One region of the Paenibacillus sp. SORGH_AS_0306 genome, then DNA from elsewhere that is predicted to be linked to it. Evidence: riboswitches for the same ligand, from Rfam matches in the RefSeq annotation. Region 1 holds a riboswitch; the other holds the start of a gene.
The links. A riboswitch is a leader RNA that binds a small molecule or an ion and turns the genes downstream of it on or off. The one in region 1 is predicted to bind S-adenosylmethionine.
Positions count from the first base shown of each region.

Region 1 (8,138 bases):
ATACTAATGTTTTGGGAATCCCTATACGATCTAATACGTTCATGACATACACTCCTTTTTCAACTTTACTGGTAAGCTACTGTTCTCAAATACTACTTTCAGATGAAGAAGCCGTTGTCGCAGACTCCGCTAATTGTAATTGTGCAAAAAAGAGCTGCGCCTTATGCCATTGTTGGTAATCTTTTTGCAATGCCTCAGAAGATTGTGGTTGAAATGTAGTGATCTGTTCTGTCTGAGTAGACTGTATATCCAAAGCTTCATTACAGATATAAGCTGCTCCTACAATCGAAGCATGTTCAAATCCTGTGCGGATACGGATTTCTTTACCTAATAGATCAGCAATACTTTGAATAAGTGTACGGCTCTGTAGTCCTCCTCCACATGCCCAAATATACGGACGATCCAGCAAGACCACCTGTGCCAATTGATCGAAATTCACTTTGATAGAAAAAGCAATCTCGTGTAATGCTGATCTGACAAAATGAGCCCGGCTTAATTGATCTGACAGTGGAGCATCGAATAGAAATCCGCCACGTACACGCGCATTTTTGGCAGACGATAAATAAGAACCTAATGCTGCTACACATTGACTTTCTTCCAGTTCATTCATCTCTTGCTCCATCATGGCGTATCCTTCATTGGGATAGAAAATAGATTGCAATTTCTGATAGTTCAGACCGGTGATACCTGGATTCGTTTCGATCAAAAATTGATGTGGTGTTGTATACGCATTAATCCATGCTTGTGCTGATTTATCTGTTGTAAATGTATCTGTAATCTTAGCGATAGGTGTAGTTGTACCGGATACAATAACGATATCTTCTGCTCCTGCACCTGTACTATGGATAGCCAATTGCGTATCCCCGCCACCTACGATAACAGGTGTATCTACAGGCAAGTTCAATTCTGCTGCTGTAGCCGGCGTTAATGTCCCGAGCACGCTACCTGAAGGTATTAATGAAGGCAACACTGTTGGTGCAATGCCAAAGGTGTGACACATTTCTGTAGACCAATCACTATGTTCTACATTATAGAGAAGAGTCTCACATGCTTGAGACGGTTCGTAACTCAACACACCACTAAGCGCATACGTTACCCAATCGCTAATACTGGTAAAACGATTCAATCGTTGATACTGCTGAGGATGACGCTCGCGTAATCCGACTAATTTCATTGCTGAAAATAAAGCAGACGGTGTTCTGCCTGTGATCGGATAAATAGAAGATTGGTCGCTATAGTGTTCTTCCCACTCACGTCCCCGATTATCAATATTCGGTAATCCTAGATAAGATTCACCTGCTTCATCAATCAGTACGATACCTTGACGCTGGCTCGTTGAAGTGACAGCGATAATCTGAATATCAGGAACGTTAGATAGTGCTACCTTAGCAAGCCCTGCAATCTGTTCCCACAATACTTCCGGTATAAAATGACGTGCATCTGCATATTGATTGTCATTGTGATACAAAATATCAGCTCGCTCAATCGACAATACGTTACCGTTGATATCGACAACAGCTACACGAGCATTACCGGTACCGATATCAAAGACTAGATAGGCTTTTTGTGTCATCGTTAATATCCTCCAAAATCGCTTTATTATAAAGTACTTTCACTGCGGTGTTATGATGCTCAAACCACTCTATGAGTGCCGTATTCATAATTTCTACATGATGATCTTCAACTTCATAAGTGGCACCTGCTAAATGTGGAATTGCTAAAACATTTGGCAATGAAATCAGTTCATAATCTTTAGGAAGTGGCGGTTCTTGATCAAACACATCGATAATCGCTCCACGGATTTGATTTTGTTGTAATTGTTCAACCAGTGCATGATGATCTACCACTACAGAACGTGCAGTATTCACAAAAATGGCGTCTTTTTTCATTGATTGCAATAATTCTGTGCCGATTAATCCTTTGGTATCTTCGGTTACAGGTAAATGAATCGATACAATATCGCTTGTAGCAAATAACTCGGCTAACGATACTTTTTGATCACGCGGATCAGGGCTGGTTACATAGGGATCGTAATAACGAATATCACAAGGGAAGCTCCGTAGTATACCTGCTGTACGCTGGGCTACTGCTCCAAAACCAACCATACCGACTGTTTTGCCAGCCAGTTCATTACCTTTAAACTTGAGATAAGCAGTTAAGCTACCACTTTGCCATTCCCCTGCTTCTAACCATTGGCTGGATGAAATAATACTGCGTAAAAAGGTAATTAGACTGCCGACTACCATTTCAGCTACAGCTTGTGCATTACGTGCTGGCGTATAGAACACAGGAATACGACGATCTGTAGCCACAGGTACATCTACATTAGAAGGAGTTCCTCGACAGACACCGATAAATTGCAGATGAGGTACAGCTTTAATTACCTTTTCAGTAATTTGATCTAATTCTGCAATAATGGCATCTGCTCCGGTTGCTTGTAATAAAGAGATCAATTCCTCTTCTTGATAAGCTTGCCCATGATCTTTCCAGCAACGGTAAATGACTTCTCCAAACGTATCTGCTAGTTGTTGACGACCTTGCTCATGATAAGGGGCGGTAATTAATATTTTCATTATTCAATCTCCTTTGGTACACTTAGGTGCAGTGTTATTTAAGTGAAGCTTTAAAGTAAGAAAGTGACTTGATATAGTGAGTTCTTGGTTTGCTACTAATAAGGTCATTATTTGACAATATAATCAACTGAGTCAACGACAATATACAAAAAACCTCTTTCCCACATCAAGGAAAGAGGTTCGCTATCTATTCATTATAATATTCAAATCATACGAATAAAATAATGCAATAATTCATCCTGCTTTCCTATCTCCCAAGCGATTCAAGCTTGCTGGAATTGGCACGTTTTTGCCGAGGTTTCGTAGGGCCAGTCCCTCCACCTCTCTGGATAGAAAATCTAATGTATGTAGTTGTCGAAAAAAACTTGCAAATCGATATCAGACACGATAAGGTATAAAACATCTAAATTTGTCGAATTCGAAATAATTTTCTTTATTCTAATTAAACCTAGTAAAAAAGTCAACATTAAATCTAAAATTTGATTTATGATAGTTTATAACGTATTTAAAGTCTATTTCTGTCATTATTAAGGTATGGGTATTACGAAAGGAGCATGATGTATGTCTAGTTATGTTGATCAACAAGATGGAGTATTTCCTTCAGTCTGCTCACTGGATTGTCCTGATCAGTGCGGACTGCTTGTTCATAAAGAAAAAGGTAAAATTATCAAAATTGCTGGAGATCCTAATCATCCTGTTACCAAAGGGAACATCTGTAACAAAGTTCGTAATATGACAGAACGTATCTATGATACCAAGCGCCTGACTACTCCACTCAAGCGGATCGGAGCAAAAGGCGAAGGTCTTTTTGAACCTATTTCATGGGAAGAAGCGATTACTACAATTACTTCCAAGTGGAAAACATTAATATCCACTTCCGGCCCTGAAAGTATTCTCCCGTATAGCTTCTATGGCAATATGGGCAATCTATCCGCAGAAGGGATGGATCGCCGCTTTTTCCACCGGATGGGGGCAAGTCTTTTAGAGCGCACCATTTGCACAGCCGCTGGTTCAGCAGGTTATAAATATACAATGGGTGGCAGTATTGGTACCGATCCTGAAGATACGGTAGATACACAGTTATTTATTTTCTGGGGTATTAATGCAGTTAGCACTAATATGCATCAAGTGACTTTAGCGCAACAAGCTCGCAAAAAAGGCGCTAAAGTTATTGTGATCGATGTGCACAAAAATCAAACTGGACGATCTGCGGATTGGTTTATTCCGATTTTGCCAGGAACAGATAGCGCACTCGCTTTAGGGATGATGCATATTTTATTTGCTGAAGATAAAGTGAATGAGGATTTTATGAAGCAATATACAGTAGGGCACGAACAATTGCGTGAGCATGTAAAGCAATATGACCCTGCTACTGTATCCACAATTACAGGCGTGCCTGTCGATGATTTATATCAATTAGCTCGTATGTATAGCGATGCTAGCCCTGCTCTGATTCGTATCGGAAATGGTCTTCAACATCATGATAACGGCGGTATGAATGTACGTACGATTGCCTGCCTACCTGCTATCACAGGACAATGGTTAGTACGCGGTGGCGGTGCTATTAAATCTAATACGTTCCAACTAACATTTAATGAAAATGCATTACAACGTCCAGACTTATTAGCTAATCGCAATACTCGTTCTTTTAATATGAATCAATTGGGACGGGTATTATTAGAAGAGTCTGAACCTGTGCAATCGCTATATGTGTACAATTCTAATCCAGCAGTTGTGACTCCAGAAGCTACGCTTGTCAGACAAGGATTAGCACGAGACGATTTGTTTACTGTTGTGCATGATCTCTTTTTAACTGAAACAGCTAAATATGCCGATATTGTTTTGCCAGCAACATCTGCTTTTGAAAATACCGATTTCTATGCTTCGTACTGGCATCATTATATGCAGATTCAACAACCAGTTGTTGCTCCATATGGTGAAAGCAAATCCAATACCGAAGTATTTCGTTTGCTTGCTAAGGCCATGGGTTATGAAGATGAAGCATTACAAGATAGTGATGAGCAGTTAATTCGGCAAGCTTTAGATCATCCTGCTAATCCGGCACTGAAAAATATTACGTATGATTCATTAGTTCAGCATCAATATGTCAAAGCAGATCGACAATATATTTTCCCGGATCGTCTGCCTACACCAAGTGGCAAAATTGAACTATATTCAGCCGATATGGAACGTGATGGATTACCACCACTACCAACCTATACACCACTTCATGAGCAAGGCACTCATCCTTATATTTTTGTACCGGGACCTAATCATAACTTTTTAAATTCAACCTTTTCGAACAATGCCAAACATATCGGTCTTGAAAAGTCACCGAAGCTATTTATGAATACAATAGATGCGCAAAATGCTGGTATTGAAGATGGCGACTGGGTAACCGTATGGAATGAACGAGGGTCTTGTGAACTGCTTGCTACTGTAGGTGAACATGTATTGCCAGGCGTTGTCGTCAGCCAGGGGCTATGGGCAGACACTGACAATCAGCAAGCTACCCATCTAGTTAATGCACTCACGTCAGATCGCTTGGCTGATATGGGTGGCGGTGCAACCTTCTTCTCCGGTCGTGTCGATGTAATCAAAAAATCAAGTTAACTCCTTTTATCCAATAATCGTTCACTTCACACACTATGGCGTTCGATTAATGTATAAGGAATCTGTCGCTTGACTGGCATGATAGTAGTATCAAGGCTACGTTCATAAAATAAAGAAAACGCTTGTCTGCCGATTTCTTGTAAATTCTGATCGATTGTAGTGAGTTGTAATCCGGCAGAGATCGGTTGATTATCATACCCGATAATTGCTAACTGCTCAGGAATACGCAATCCATATTGACGTGCGCCTAACATAACACCTGCGGCGGCTTCATCCCCTGTTACAATTAACGCAGACGGAGGTGACTCCATAGTCGCAATCCGCTTGGCAATCTGTTCACCATCACTCATATGGATACAATCTGGAAAAATCCACTCCTGATACACTTCAAGCCCTGCGGCATGGAGTGTATTTTGGTATGCACGAAATCGCTCCTGACTGCTTGCACTTGTTTTGCGACCGATACAATAACCGATACGAGTATACCCACGATCTAATAAATACTGAATTCCGCTACAAAAAGCTCCATAATGATCGGTATATACAGCCGATAGATTGGATTCTTCTGTATATTCGCAGACAACGATCGGCCCTGAATCACTGTATGATTGTAATTCTGCCCATGGTAATACACGTGAACATGCAATAACTCCATCTACCTGTCTTGTACTGAGCATATGTAGATATTCTCGTTCTTGATCTGGATTATACGAAGTCTGACATAGCAATACATGATAACCATATTGATAAGCTTTTTCCATCACACCTGCAATAATGGCGTGATAATACGGATGATGACTAAATGGTAAAATCAAACCAACCGTTTTGGTTTTGCCACGAATCAGATTAATAGCTTGTGAATTAGGGGTGTAGCTATTTTGCTCAATGACCTGCTGTACCCGTTCTCGTTTATCTGCTCTAACATAAGGATGATTATTGAGCACTCTAGATACGGTAGACACCGAGACTCCTGCTTGCTGGGCGATTTGCTTAATATTGACCATAAGTGACTCCTTTCTTGTCATCATAAATCTTACACAATTACTTCTATCATAGCTCAAAAATAAGACCAACGATAAACAACCGCCTGTTTTCTTGAACATTCTATCCAAGACAAGGCGGTTGTTATACATTATACATATCATTATTAAATTATAACTGTTCTCCGTTACTTTCAATTACTTGCTGATACCAGTAATAGCTTTTCTTCGGAATACGGCGCATATCTTTTTCGCTATCTTCGTCACGATTGATATAGACGAACCCATAACGTTTCTGATAGCCATTCAACCAGCTTAACAAATCGGTAAATGACCAACTGCAATAACCAATTAGATCTACACCGTCAGCAATCGCTTCACGACATTGTTCCAAATGAGAACGTAGATAATCGATGCGATAATCATCTTGGATACTTCCATCAGCTTCTAGCTTATCGAATTCGCCTAATCCATTTTCGGTAATAAAGACAGGCAGTCCATAACGGCTCGTAATACGACGTAATCCAATTCGCAAGCCGATTGGATCGATCGCCCAGTCCCAATTTGACGTTTCTAAATGAGTATTAGGCGTTGTTTTGTATAGACCTGGTCTTCCCGTATCTTCATTACTTCCTTTTTGTCCGGTAGTATTCATTTTGCCTTCAGCGACACCATCAATCGGATTAAATTCATACGTAATCGTCTGATAATAATTAACACCGACAAAATCAGGAATCCCTTTAGTTAATAATTCGATATCACCTTTTTCAAATGTTGGAGCCAGACCGTGCTCTTCCAGATAACGAAGTGCTACCTGTGGATAATGACCCAGACAATACGTATCCAGCCACCAGTTATTTTGAAATTCTTCGGCATTCTCATACGCCAGCATATCACGAGGCTGACTACTAGCCGGATAAGAAGGAGAATAAGCAAAGCTAGGGCCAATTTTACCATTCGGGACATAGTGACGGAAAGATTCAATCGCTTTGGCATTAGCTAGAAAAGCAATATGATTGGCTTCATAAAAACGTTTGCGATCATGCACACCCGGTGGATGCATCGCTGTAATAAACGCATGGTTAGAATTGTAATTTTGCTCATTAAGAGATACCCAGTATTTTACTCGATCTCCATACCGTTTATACAATGTAATACAGTATTGATTGAAATCTTCGATCATTTCTCTGGATTCCCAAGCTCCATATTCATCTGCGAGCGCTTGTGGAGCATCCCAGTGATATAACGTTAATACTGGTTCGATCTGATTAGCCAACAATTCATCAATTAATTGATCATAAAAGACCAAGCCTGCTTCATTGACTTCACCTTTACCCTGTGGATAAATACGTGGCCAGCTAATCGAAAAGCGGTATGCCTTAAGACCTTGTTGCGCCATTAGAGCAATATCTTCTTTGTAACGATGATAATGATCTACAGCTACATCTCCATTGGTACCTTTGAACGTTTTGCCCGGGATTTTGGTAAATGAATCCCACATCGAAGGTCCTTTACCATCTTCGTCCCAAGCACCTTCTACTTGATATGCTGCCGAAGCTGATCCCCATAGAAAATCAGTCGGGAACGCTTTTTTCTGTTCGTGATGCATTTATACTCCTCCTTCAAGCTGATGATGCTTTTATGATAAAGTATGAAATGCATTTCAGATCAAGCTTTGTTTATGATAGTGGCTTAGCTAATTGTACCTGATTCCGTCCAGCCGACTTGGCTATATACAATGCTTGATCTGCTTGTTCAAACATGTTTTCAGGCTGATCCTGCGGATAACAACTCACACCGATCGATATCGTAATATGAATCATTTGTCCATCGTCTAATTGAAAATCATGAGCTTCGATCTTTTTACGAATCGATTCTGCTATTTTTAACGTTTTTTCGATTCCACAGTCATTTAAAATCGCAGCAAATTCTTCTCCGCCTTTACGAGCACAGTGATCATTAGAACGCATAG
Region 1 covers NZ_JAUTBP010000001.1:2,960,745-2,968,882, forward strand. Annotated here, with positions in the region: gene QE450_RS12820 (MFS transporter) at 1-43, opposite strand, end outside; gene QE450_RS12825 (FGGY-family carbohydrate kinase) at 86-1,573, opposite strand; gene QE450_RS12830 (2-hydroxyacid dehydrogenase) at 1,545-2,573, opposite strand; SAM riboswitch class I at 2,818-2,909, opposite strand; gene QE450_RS12835 (molybdopterin oxidoreductase family protein) at 3,135-5,186, shown strand; gene QE450_RS12840 (LacI family DNA-binding transcriptional regulator) at 5,213-6,190, opposite strand; gene QE450_RS12845 (glycoside hydrolase family 1 protein) at 6,339-7,775, opposite strand; gene QE450_RS12850 (GGDEF domain-containing protein) at 7,846-8,138, opposite strand, start outside.

Region 2 (8,138 bases), 520 kb from region 1:
AAAAGGGGAAACGTTTTGTCTAAAACAGAGTCATTTGTTAGAGGAACCGTCATTTTAGCTGCTGCTGCTTTAATTGCACGTGTGCTAGGTTTGGTACAACGTGTACCGTTAGAGCATATGTTAGGCGTAACAGGGAATGCATCGTTTACTGTAGCAAACAATTTGTATTTAATGTTATTAGCTGTAGCAACAGCAGGTATTCCAAGTACACTGAGTAAAATGGTATCTGAACGTTATGCACTAGGTAGACCTGCAGAAGCACAACGCATTTACTTTGCAGCGTTGTTATTTGCAGGTGTGATTGGTGTAATTATGACCGTAGGTTTGTATATTTTTGCACCATTTTTTGCGGTGTATAGCTCTAAAGTGCCTGAAGCGATTTTAGCTATTCGAGCTATCGCTCCATCTTTATTATTATTTCCGATGATTGCGATGATGCGCGGTTATTTTCAGGGACGTAACTTGATGATTGCAGGCGGTATCTCTCAAATTGTTGAGCAGATCGCACGTGTATTTACAGCTATTTTGTTAGCTTATATTATTTTGCAGTTAGGATATGGTGGTGTAGAAGCTTCTGCCGGTGCTTCTTTTGGTAGTGTGCTTGGTAGTATAGGTGCATTTGCCGTGATGTTATACTATGCGTTCAAAATGCGTAAACAAGATAAATTAGAAGGTATAGATGCTAAATCAGACAAAGATCATGCAGTCATTCCATTAACGCAAATTTATGGTGATATTTTTAAATTATCGATTCCTATCGTACTATCTTCATTAACGATTCCAGCCGTTTATTTTATCGATAGTATATTGGTCAAACCTTTATTGATTGGACAATTAGGAGATGCGATGGCTACAAATGTGCTGGCGATTTTGGGAGCTAGAGCGCAAAGTGTAGCAGGTATTCCACCGATCTTAGCTATCGCACTCAGTCAATCGCTTATTCCTATTATTTCAGCAGCGTTTGCTAGTCGCAAAATGGAACATTTGAAAAATCAAATTACATTAGCATTGCGAATTTCTGTACTTACAGGTGTTCCGATTGTTTTGATTTTCAGTACCGCAGCATATTCAGTCAATGGATTATTATTTAGTACGCAAGAAGGTGCAGGTATTATTGCTGCTTTGACACTGGGTACGATTTTCCAGATTACGATGATGACGACCAATTCTATGTTAATCGGGATCAACAAAGCGAATTTATCGATGGTACATGTCATGATCGGTATTGCGGTCAAATTAGTTGCTAGTTTTGCGTTAGCTCCGTTTATTGGAATCTACGGTATTATTGCAGGAACAGCTTTATGTTTTATCACTATTACATGGATGAATATTCGTTCATTGCGCCAAATCGTAACTTTCTCTGTATTAGGCAACCGTTGGGTCGGATTTATTGTGACTGTGGTGGTATTAGGTGGAATTGGTCTACTGCTGAATCAGGTCGGTATTCTATTAACAGCTTATATGAATGAACGGGTTGCATTTTTTATCGGTTGTTGTATGGTAGGAATAGCGATATTATTGGTATATCCCGTTATGCTTGTTCTGCTAAGAGTTGTTCGAGCGAATGAACTGGATTCTTATCCAAAAGTATTGCGTAAAGTTTTCCGTCCATTGATGCGTCTACAAAAGAATTAGGAGGAATAGCATAATGCAATTGATTAATAGTAAAGAAGATTTCACTACCGTTACTCACTCTTCGCAATTAACTGTCGCTGTGTTCAAAGCAGATTGGTGTGGAGATTGCCGATATATTGATCCATTTATGCCTGAAGTAGAAAGTCAGTATGCAGATCGTCTAACGCTTGTAGAGGTAGATGTAGAAGCAACAGGCGATGTGAGTCAAGAACAGAACATTCTGGGTATCCCTAGCTTTGTAGCTTATGCGAACGGCAAAGAATTAGTACGTTTCGTCAACAAAGCACGCAAATCTCGCGAAGAAATTGAGCAGTTTTTGGATCGCGCTGTTGCAGTCTATGAGACACTAGCTACATCAACAGCGGAATAAAAAATTAGATTTTAATTTAAGATGATTAGCTACTATTACTCAATATAAACAAATTTTTAAAAAAAGACTCGTAAAACGATTCGCTCTCAAAAGCTAATCTTTACGGGTCTTTTTATGTATTTTTTTTTATAGTAATAAAGACATATTGAATTAGAAAATTTACTTATTTATTTTAATTACTCATAATATTTTTATACTATGAAAATGAAACTATTTCTTTTGAATTTCGACTTTTTAATTCTCAAATGTAAAAAAAACGACAAATAATTTGCAACTATAATATTCACAGAAAATTATTTGGCTTTATTAAGACCTATGTACTTTTGCTAGCAAGGTAACTAGAATATGAATATCGAGTTGGCCAAATTTCGAAATACAATAGCAATTGGAGATATATACTAAATGAAATTATTTAAAGTAATGATAGGAATCATGTTATTTTTAGGTCTATATACAAGTTCTTTTGGAACAGTGAATGCAAATAGCTCTACAAGTGTTACTGATACTTACTCAACTAACAATACCCAAGTTTTTACTCCTTCAGTTACTCAAAATGTTTATAGCAATAACTCATTTGAAATAGCTGCAAATGCAGTATCTACATTGACCTATCGAGGTACATCTTTAGCTGTTCGTCCTGGCGATGTTTTAGTAACTAATAGTACTAGCTCAAATGGTTTGACAGGACATGCTGGAATCGTAGTTAATGATCAAGGTACAGTAGTTACTATTAACGGATATAACAATGATCTAGCAGCAGAAAATATGACACAATGGAATAGCAAAAATGTTAGAGTTATGCGATATAGTAATACTAATGCAGCTTCTAAAGCAGCTGCTTGGGCTAAAAATTATTACCATACTTATAAAGGTAAGGTTCATTATGGATTAGTGAATACTATTGGATCTTACGAAAAAGAAACTTACTGTTCAAAAATTATATGGGATAGCTATTATTTTGGATCTGATATTACTATTGATGGACATACCCCTTATTGGAACGGAATTTATGCTCCATATTACTTCCTTACTCAATCTGGATTTACACAAATTACAGCTTGGGGACAAAATTTTTAATTTCTGATGTTTAAGACAGCCCAGTATTTTATGGGCTGTCTTTTTTGTTAATTTAAGTGTGGAAGATAGGTATTATATCGAGAAAAGCTACTCTAATTACTAGCTTTTCAATTCTAATAGTTATTGCGGAAAGAGTTACTATTTATTTAGGGCTTTATGAGTATCCTTTAAATAAAGAAAAAGCTGAAGAACAAATCAAAAAATATTTAATAAATGAAAAAGGTTATACCAGCTCGGAAATTGAGGAAGTTGAAGGAATATATTCATTTACATCATCTAATTCACCTTATGGTGCTAATGTGGTTTTTAAAGACTAGCCTAAAACGATTTATGCCTATTTTATTTTTAATGATGGTCATATTGACCAAACAGGTTATAGTGGTAATACTCAGAAACATTATGAGAATTAAATTAATATATTATAAATTTATTTATAATAGTTCAGTGCTAGAGTAGTTATACCTACTCTATTAAGAGATATTGAACATATTTTGTCACAAAGGATACGGTAGTGATTACTAGCAATTCGTTATAATAAATAAAGACTATAAATAATGTCACTATATTATAACTAGCGGGTGATTCTCGTAATGGCAAAAAGGTTTAGAATAACAACTACGCATTTAAAATGGTTGAGTTTTATCACTTGTGTTGTTATGTTTTTAGCGACTATGGGTGGACTGGTAGTAACTAAGTCTGATTCAGGATTGGGCTGTGGAAACGAATGGCCATTATGTCATGGCAAATTTATTCCTTCTCATACGATTTCTTCTTTAATTGAGTATTCTCATCGTATTGTGAGTGGGTTAGCCGGAGTCACGGCTCTATTCTCATTTATTGGATTTATGCTTTTCAATAAACATCGTGAACTTAAAATTTATGCATTTTTTACATTGTTATTTGTACTAGTACAAGCAGCTATGGGTGCATTAGCTGTTAAGTTTTCACAATCTGCTCCAATCATGGCACTACATTTCGGATTTGCAATGATCGCTTTTGCTAGTTCGTCGATGATGGCGCTTGGTGCAAGGCGGATGGATCAGCAAAAAGGTGATTTGCCAATTCCAGATGAACCACCGGTGAGTAAAGGAATGCGTAATCTAACATGGTTCGCAACTATCTACACATACATGGTGGTGTATACAGGAGCCTTTGTCACACATACCGATTCTAGAGGTGGGTGTTCTGGCGTATTACTATGTAATGGTTCTATCTTACCTGAATTATCCGGTGGGGTAGCGGTAGCATTTTTCCATCGCGTAGCCGCTTATAGTCTGTTAATCGTTATTGCAGTGCTAGCACATTATGCCTACCGTCGTCATCCATATAATCCAGGTATTCGTAAGCTTGGAGTGACTGCGATCGTATTTATTATCATGCAGATTCTAAGTGGTATGTTGAATATTGTAACGATGAAAATACCAGAGTGGTATTTCTTCTCCAGCATGTTGCATACGTTGTTGATTCAGATTTTATTCGGTGTGTTATGTTATATGAGTGTGCGTGTATGGCAATTAAGTCGTGGTACACGTGGCAAATTAGGGCAAAATGTATAACCGTATGATCTATTTAGATAGCAATAAAAAGTGAATATACATCCAATAGATTGCGTCAGATGAACAATTGATGAAAAATTTCTAATTTCCTTAGGAAATATTCATTTTTGCTTTGACAAAGAGTGTGAAGTTCACTATACTGAGAAAAGATTTTCATTTTCATTCGAATTTTTCATATTTTCTTATCGAGAGTGGTGGAGGGACTGGCCCGATGAAACCCGGCAACCGATTTTGGAATAGCTATTACGTAGTTTTCCAAAATGTCATGGTGCTAATTCCTTCAAAATGGCGTGTGCAATTGGTACATAGCGATTTTGGCAGATGAGAAGGAAGTATCTCTAATAATAGAGAACCCTTTTCTGCGAAAGGGTTCTTTTTTTGTATAAAGAAGAGAGAAGTGAATACCGACATATATGATAGCGAGAATATATCCGACTTATTCGATGGTTTATATATGATTAATGTAATATGAATGCAGGAATGAAGAAGTACAAGGAAGGAGCACCTATCTGTGATTGAATTAAAAAGTATTACTAAAACGTATGGTAAAGGGAAAAATCTAAGCCCTGCGTTAAGCGGTATAGATTTGAAAATAGAAAAAGGCGAGATTTTCGGCGTTATCGGTCACTCCGGTGCAGGTAAAAGTACATTGATTCGATGTATTAATTTACTAGAACGTCCAACCTCTGGTGAAGTATGGATCGATGGTGTGGAAATGACCAAGCTGAACAAAGCGCGCTTACAAGCAAGACGACGCAAAATAGGTATGATTTTTCAACACTTCAATCTATTATCTTCAGCGACAGTGTATGAGAACATCGCTTTTCCTTTGCGCTTAGTCAAAACACCGGAACGCAACATTAAAGAAAAAGTGAAAGAATTGCTCGCTCTAGTTGGATTGGAACAACATGCCAATAAATATCCTGCTCAATTATCAGGTGGACAAAAGCAGCGTGTCGGTATTGCTCGGTCACTAGCTAGTGACCCTGATGTATTGCTTTGTGATGAAGCGACATCTGCTCTTGATCCTCAGACTACAAATTCGATTTTAAAATTGCTGGTCGATATCAATGAGCGCTTTAACTTAACAATCATCTTAATCACTCATGAAATGCATGTTATTCAGAGCATTTGTGATAAAGTAGCTGTTATTCATCGGGGCGGCATTGTAGAACAAGGGCCTGTAACAAATGTCTTTTTGAAGCCACAGCATGAAGTGACACGTGATTTTATTTTAAATGAGTCTAATAATGCTGAATTACTAATTACTTCATGGACAGCACCAAATGTTCCTAATTCATTGACTGTCAAAGTGTCTTTCTTGGGAGATAAAACGTATGAATCGATCCTTTCGCAAACGGTACGTCAAACTGGAGTCGATTTTGCTATTTTGCAAGGAACGATTTCAACGTTAAAAAATGTACCGTATGGACAGTTGATTGTTCGCTTTGAAGGAACAGAAGGAGACATTAAGCGTACACTCGATGGATTGACCGCTGAAGGTCTCGATGTGGAGGTGATCAACTGATGGGTGAATTAGATTTCTCACAAATTGATTGGAATGAATTCGGTACAGCGACCTTAGATACACTCAAAATGGTAGGCGCTTCTGGATTATTTACATTAATTCTAGGATTGCCATTAGGTATTTTGTTATTTATTACAGGGCGTTCTACTGTAGCATGGGTGCGTTATTTCTATGCAGTGATCGCGTTTATCGTTAATATTTTGCGTTCGGTTCCATTTATTATACTGATTGTGGCGATCTTACCATTAACGCAAATTCTAGTAGGAACAACGATTGGTGTACTTGGAACGATCCCACCATTAGTTATTGCTGCCGCACCGTTTTTTGCTAGATTGGTCGAAACAGCACTTCGTGAAGTCGATCGTGGTGTGATTGAAGCAGCGAATGCGATGGGAGCTTCGTTGTGGCAGATTATAACGCGCGTACTTGTACGTGAAGCAATGCCAGGGCTACTAGCAGGTTTAACGGTTACTGTGGTTGCACTAGTCTCTAATACAGCGATGGCAGGGATGATTGGCGCAGGAGGACTTGGAACACTTGCAATCAACTATGGTTATTATCGCTATGATACAGCGATCATGCTAGTGGCTGTAGTCATCATGGTTATTATTGTTCAAATTCTACAAATGCTTGGTGATCGTCTAGTGGTTCATTTTTCGAGAAGATAAACAGTAATACAAAAGAGATTGAGCATAGAGTAGTTATTCTGCTGAATATTTATACGATGATAGATAATCACAAATATTCAGCATTTGTATCATATACGTATACCAATCCAAAACTAATAAAGGGGTAGAGAAGATGAAAAAATGGACTTTGATTTTGCTAAGTATTATGTTGGTTGCTATCGTATCTGCTTGCGGTAACAAAGCAGCAGACAACACAGCAGCAACAGGAACAACAGAAGGCGGAGCAGAAACCGTAACATTGAAAGTAGGCGCAACAGCTGTACCTCACGCTGAAATCTTAAAACATATTCAACCTGCACTTGCTAAAGAAGGCGTAAATTTACAAGTTGTCGAATTTACAGATTATATTCAACCTAACGTTCAATTGAACGGCAAACAGTTAGATGCAAACTACTTCCAAACATTGCCTTACCTTGAAGAGCAAAACAAATCTCGTGGTATGACTTTAAAAGCTGTACAACCTGTGCACATCGAGCCTTTCGGTGCGTATTCTACAAAATATAAATCAATCGATGAATTGCCAGACGGTGCAAATATCGCAATCCCTAATGAAGTATCTAATGGAGCACGCGCTTTGATCTTGTTGGCTAACAATGGATTGATTGAATTGAAAGACAAAACAAACATCACTTCTTCTGTAAAAGATATTACAGCTAATCCAAAAAACTTTAAATTTACACCGATGGATGCGGCTTTTATCACTAGACAATTAGGTCAAGTCGATATGGGTATGATCAACATGAACTATGTATTAGAAGCTAAAATCGATCCTAAATCTGCATTGTTGACTGAAACAAGTAGCGCACCATATGCTAACTATTTAGTTACTCGTGAAGACAACCAAAATGATGCAGCTATCGAAAAATTGAAAAAAGCTTTAACTTCTGATGATGTTAAAAAATTCATCGAAGATACGTACAATGGTGCTGTAATCCCAGCATTTTAATTAAAATGTACAAATAAAAATAAGGTTATAGCCAAAGTTATGATTTGTGATCAAATACAAATGATAACGGGCTATAACCTTATTTTTTTATCTAGTATTTCGCTGATCGATGGATCGATCGTTTTACCTTAATCATTTACAACACTTGCCTGTACTTTTAATTTTCCTGTAGATCCATCGGTAGTTACCGCAAAGATGTTCCACAGCCCCCACGAAGCTTGTCTATATACATCATATAAAGGTAAATTCCATTGTTGTTGCTGACCAGGTACTAAACTAGATTTCATAAGATTTCTGGTATCATCAGGAAAGTTAATTTCGTAATCGATTGTTTGCT
Region 2 covers NZ_JAUTBP010000001.1:3,480,187-3,488,324, reverse strand. Annotated here, with positions in the region: gene QE450_RS15195 (putative polysaccharide biosynthesis protein) at 16-1,635, shown strand; gene QE450_RS15190 (thioredoxin family protein) at 1,649-2,005, shown strand; gene QE450_RS15185 (hypothetical protein) at 2,408-3,082, shown strand; gene QE450_RS23575 (DUF3139 domain-containing protein) at 3,139-3,399, shown strand; gene QE450_RS15180 (COX15/CtaA family protein) at 3,673-4,638, shown strand; SAM riboswitch class I at 4,818-4,966, shown strand; gene QE450_RS15175 (methionine ABC transporter ATP-binding protein) at 5,150-6,166, shown strand; gene QE450_RS15170 (methionine ABC transporter permease) at 6,166-6,834, shown strand; gene QE450_RS15165 (MetQ/NlpA family ABC transporter substrate-binding protein) at 6,968-7,801, shown strand; gene QE450_RS15160 (hypothetical protein) at 7,930-8,138, opposite strand, start outside.
Region 2: linked by a shared signal. The riboswitch ahead of QE450_RS15175 (methionine ABC transporter ATP-binding protein) and the one ahead of QE450_RS12830 (2-hydroxyacid dehydrogenase) in region 1 are both predicted to bind S-adenosylmethionine.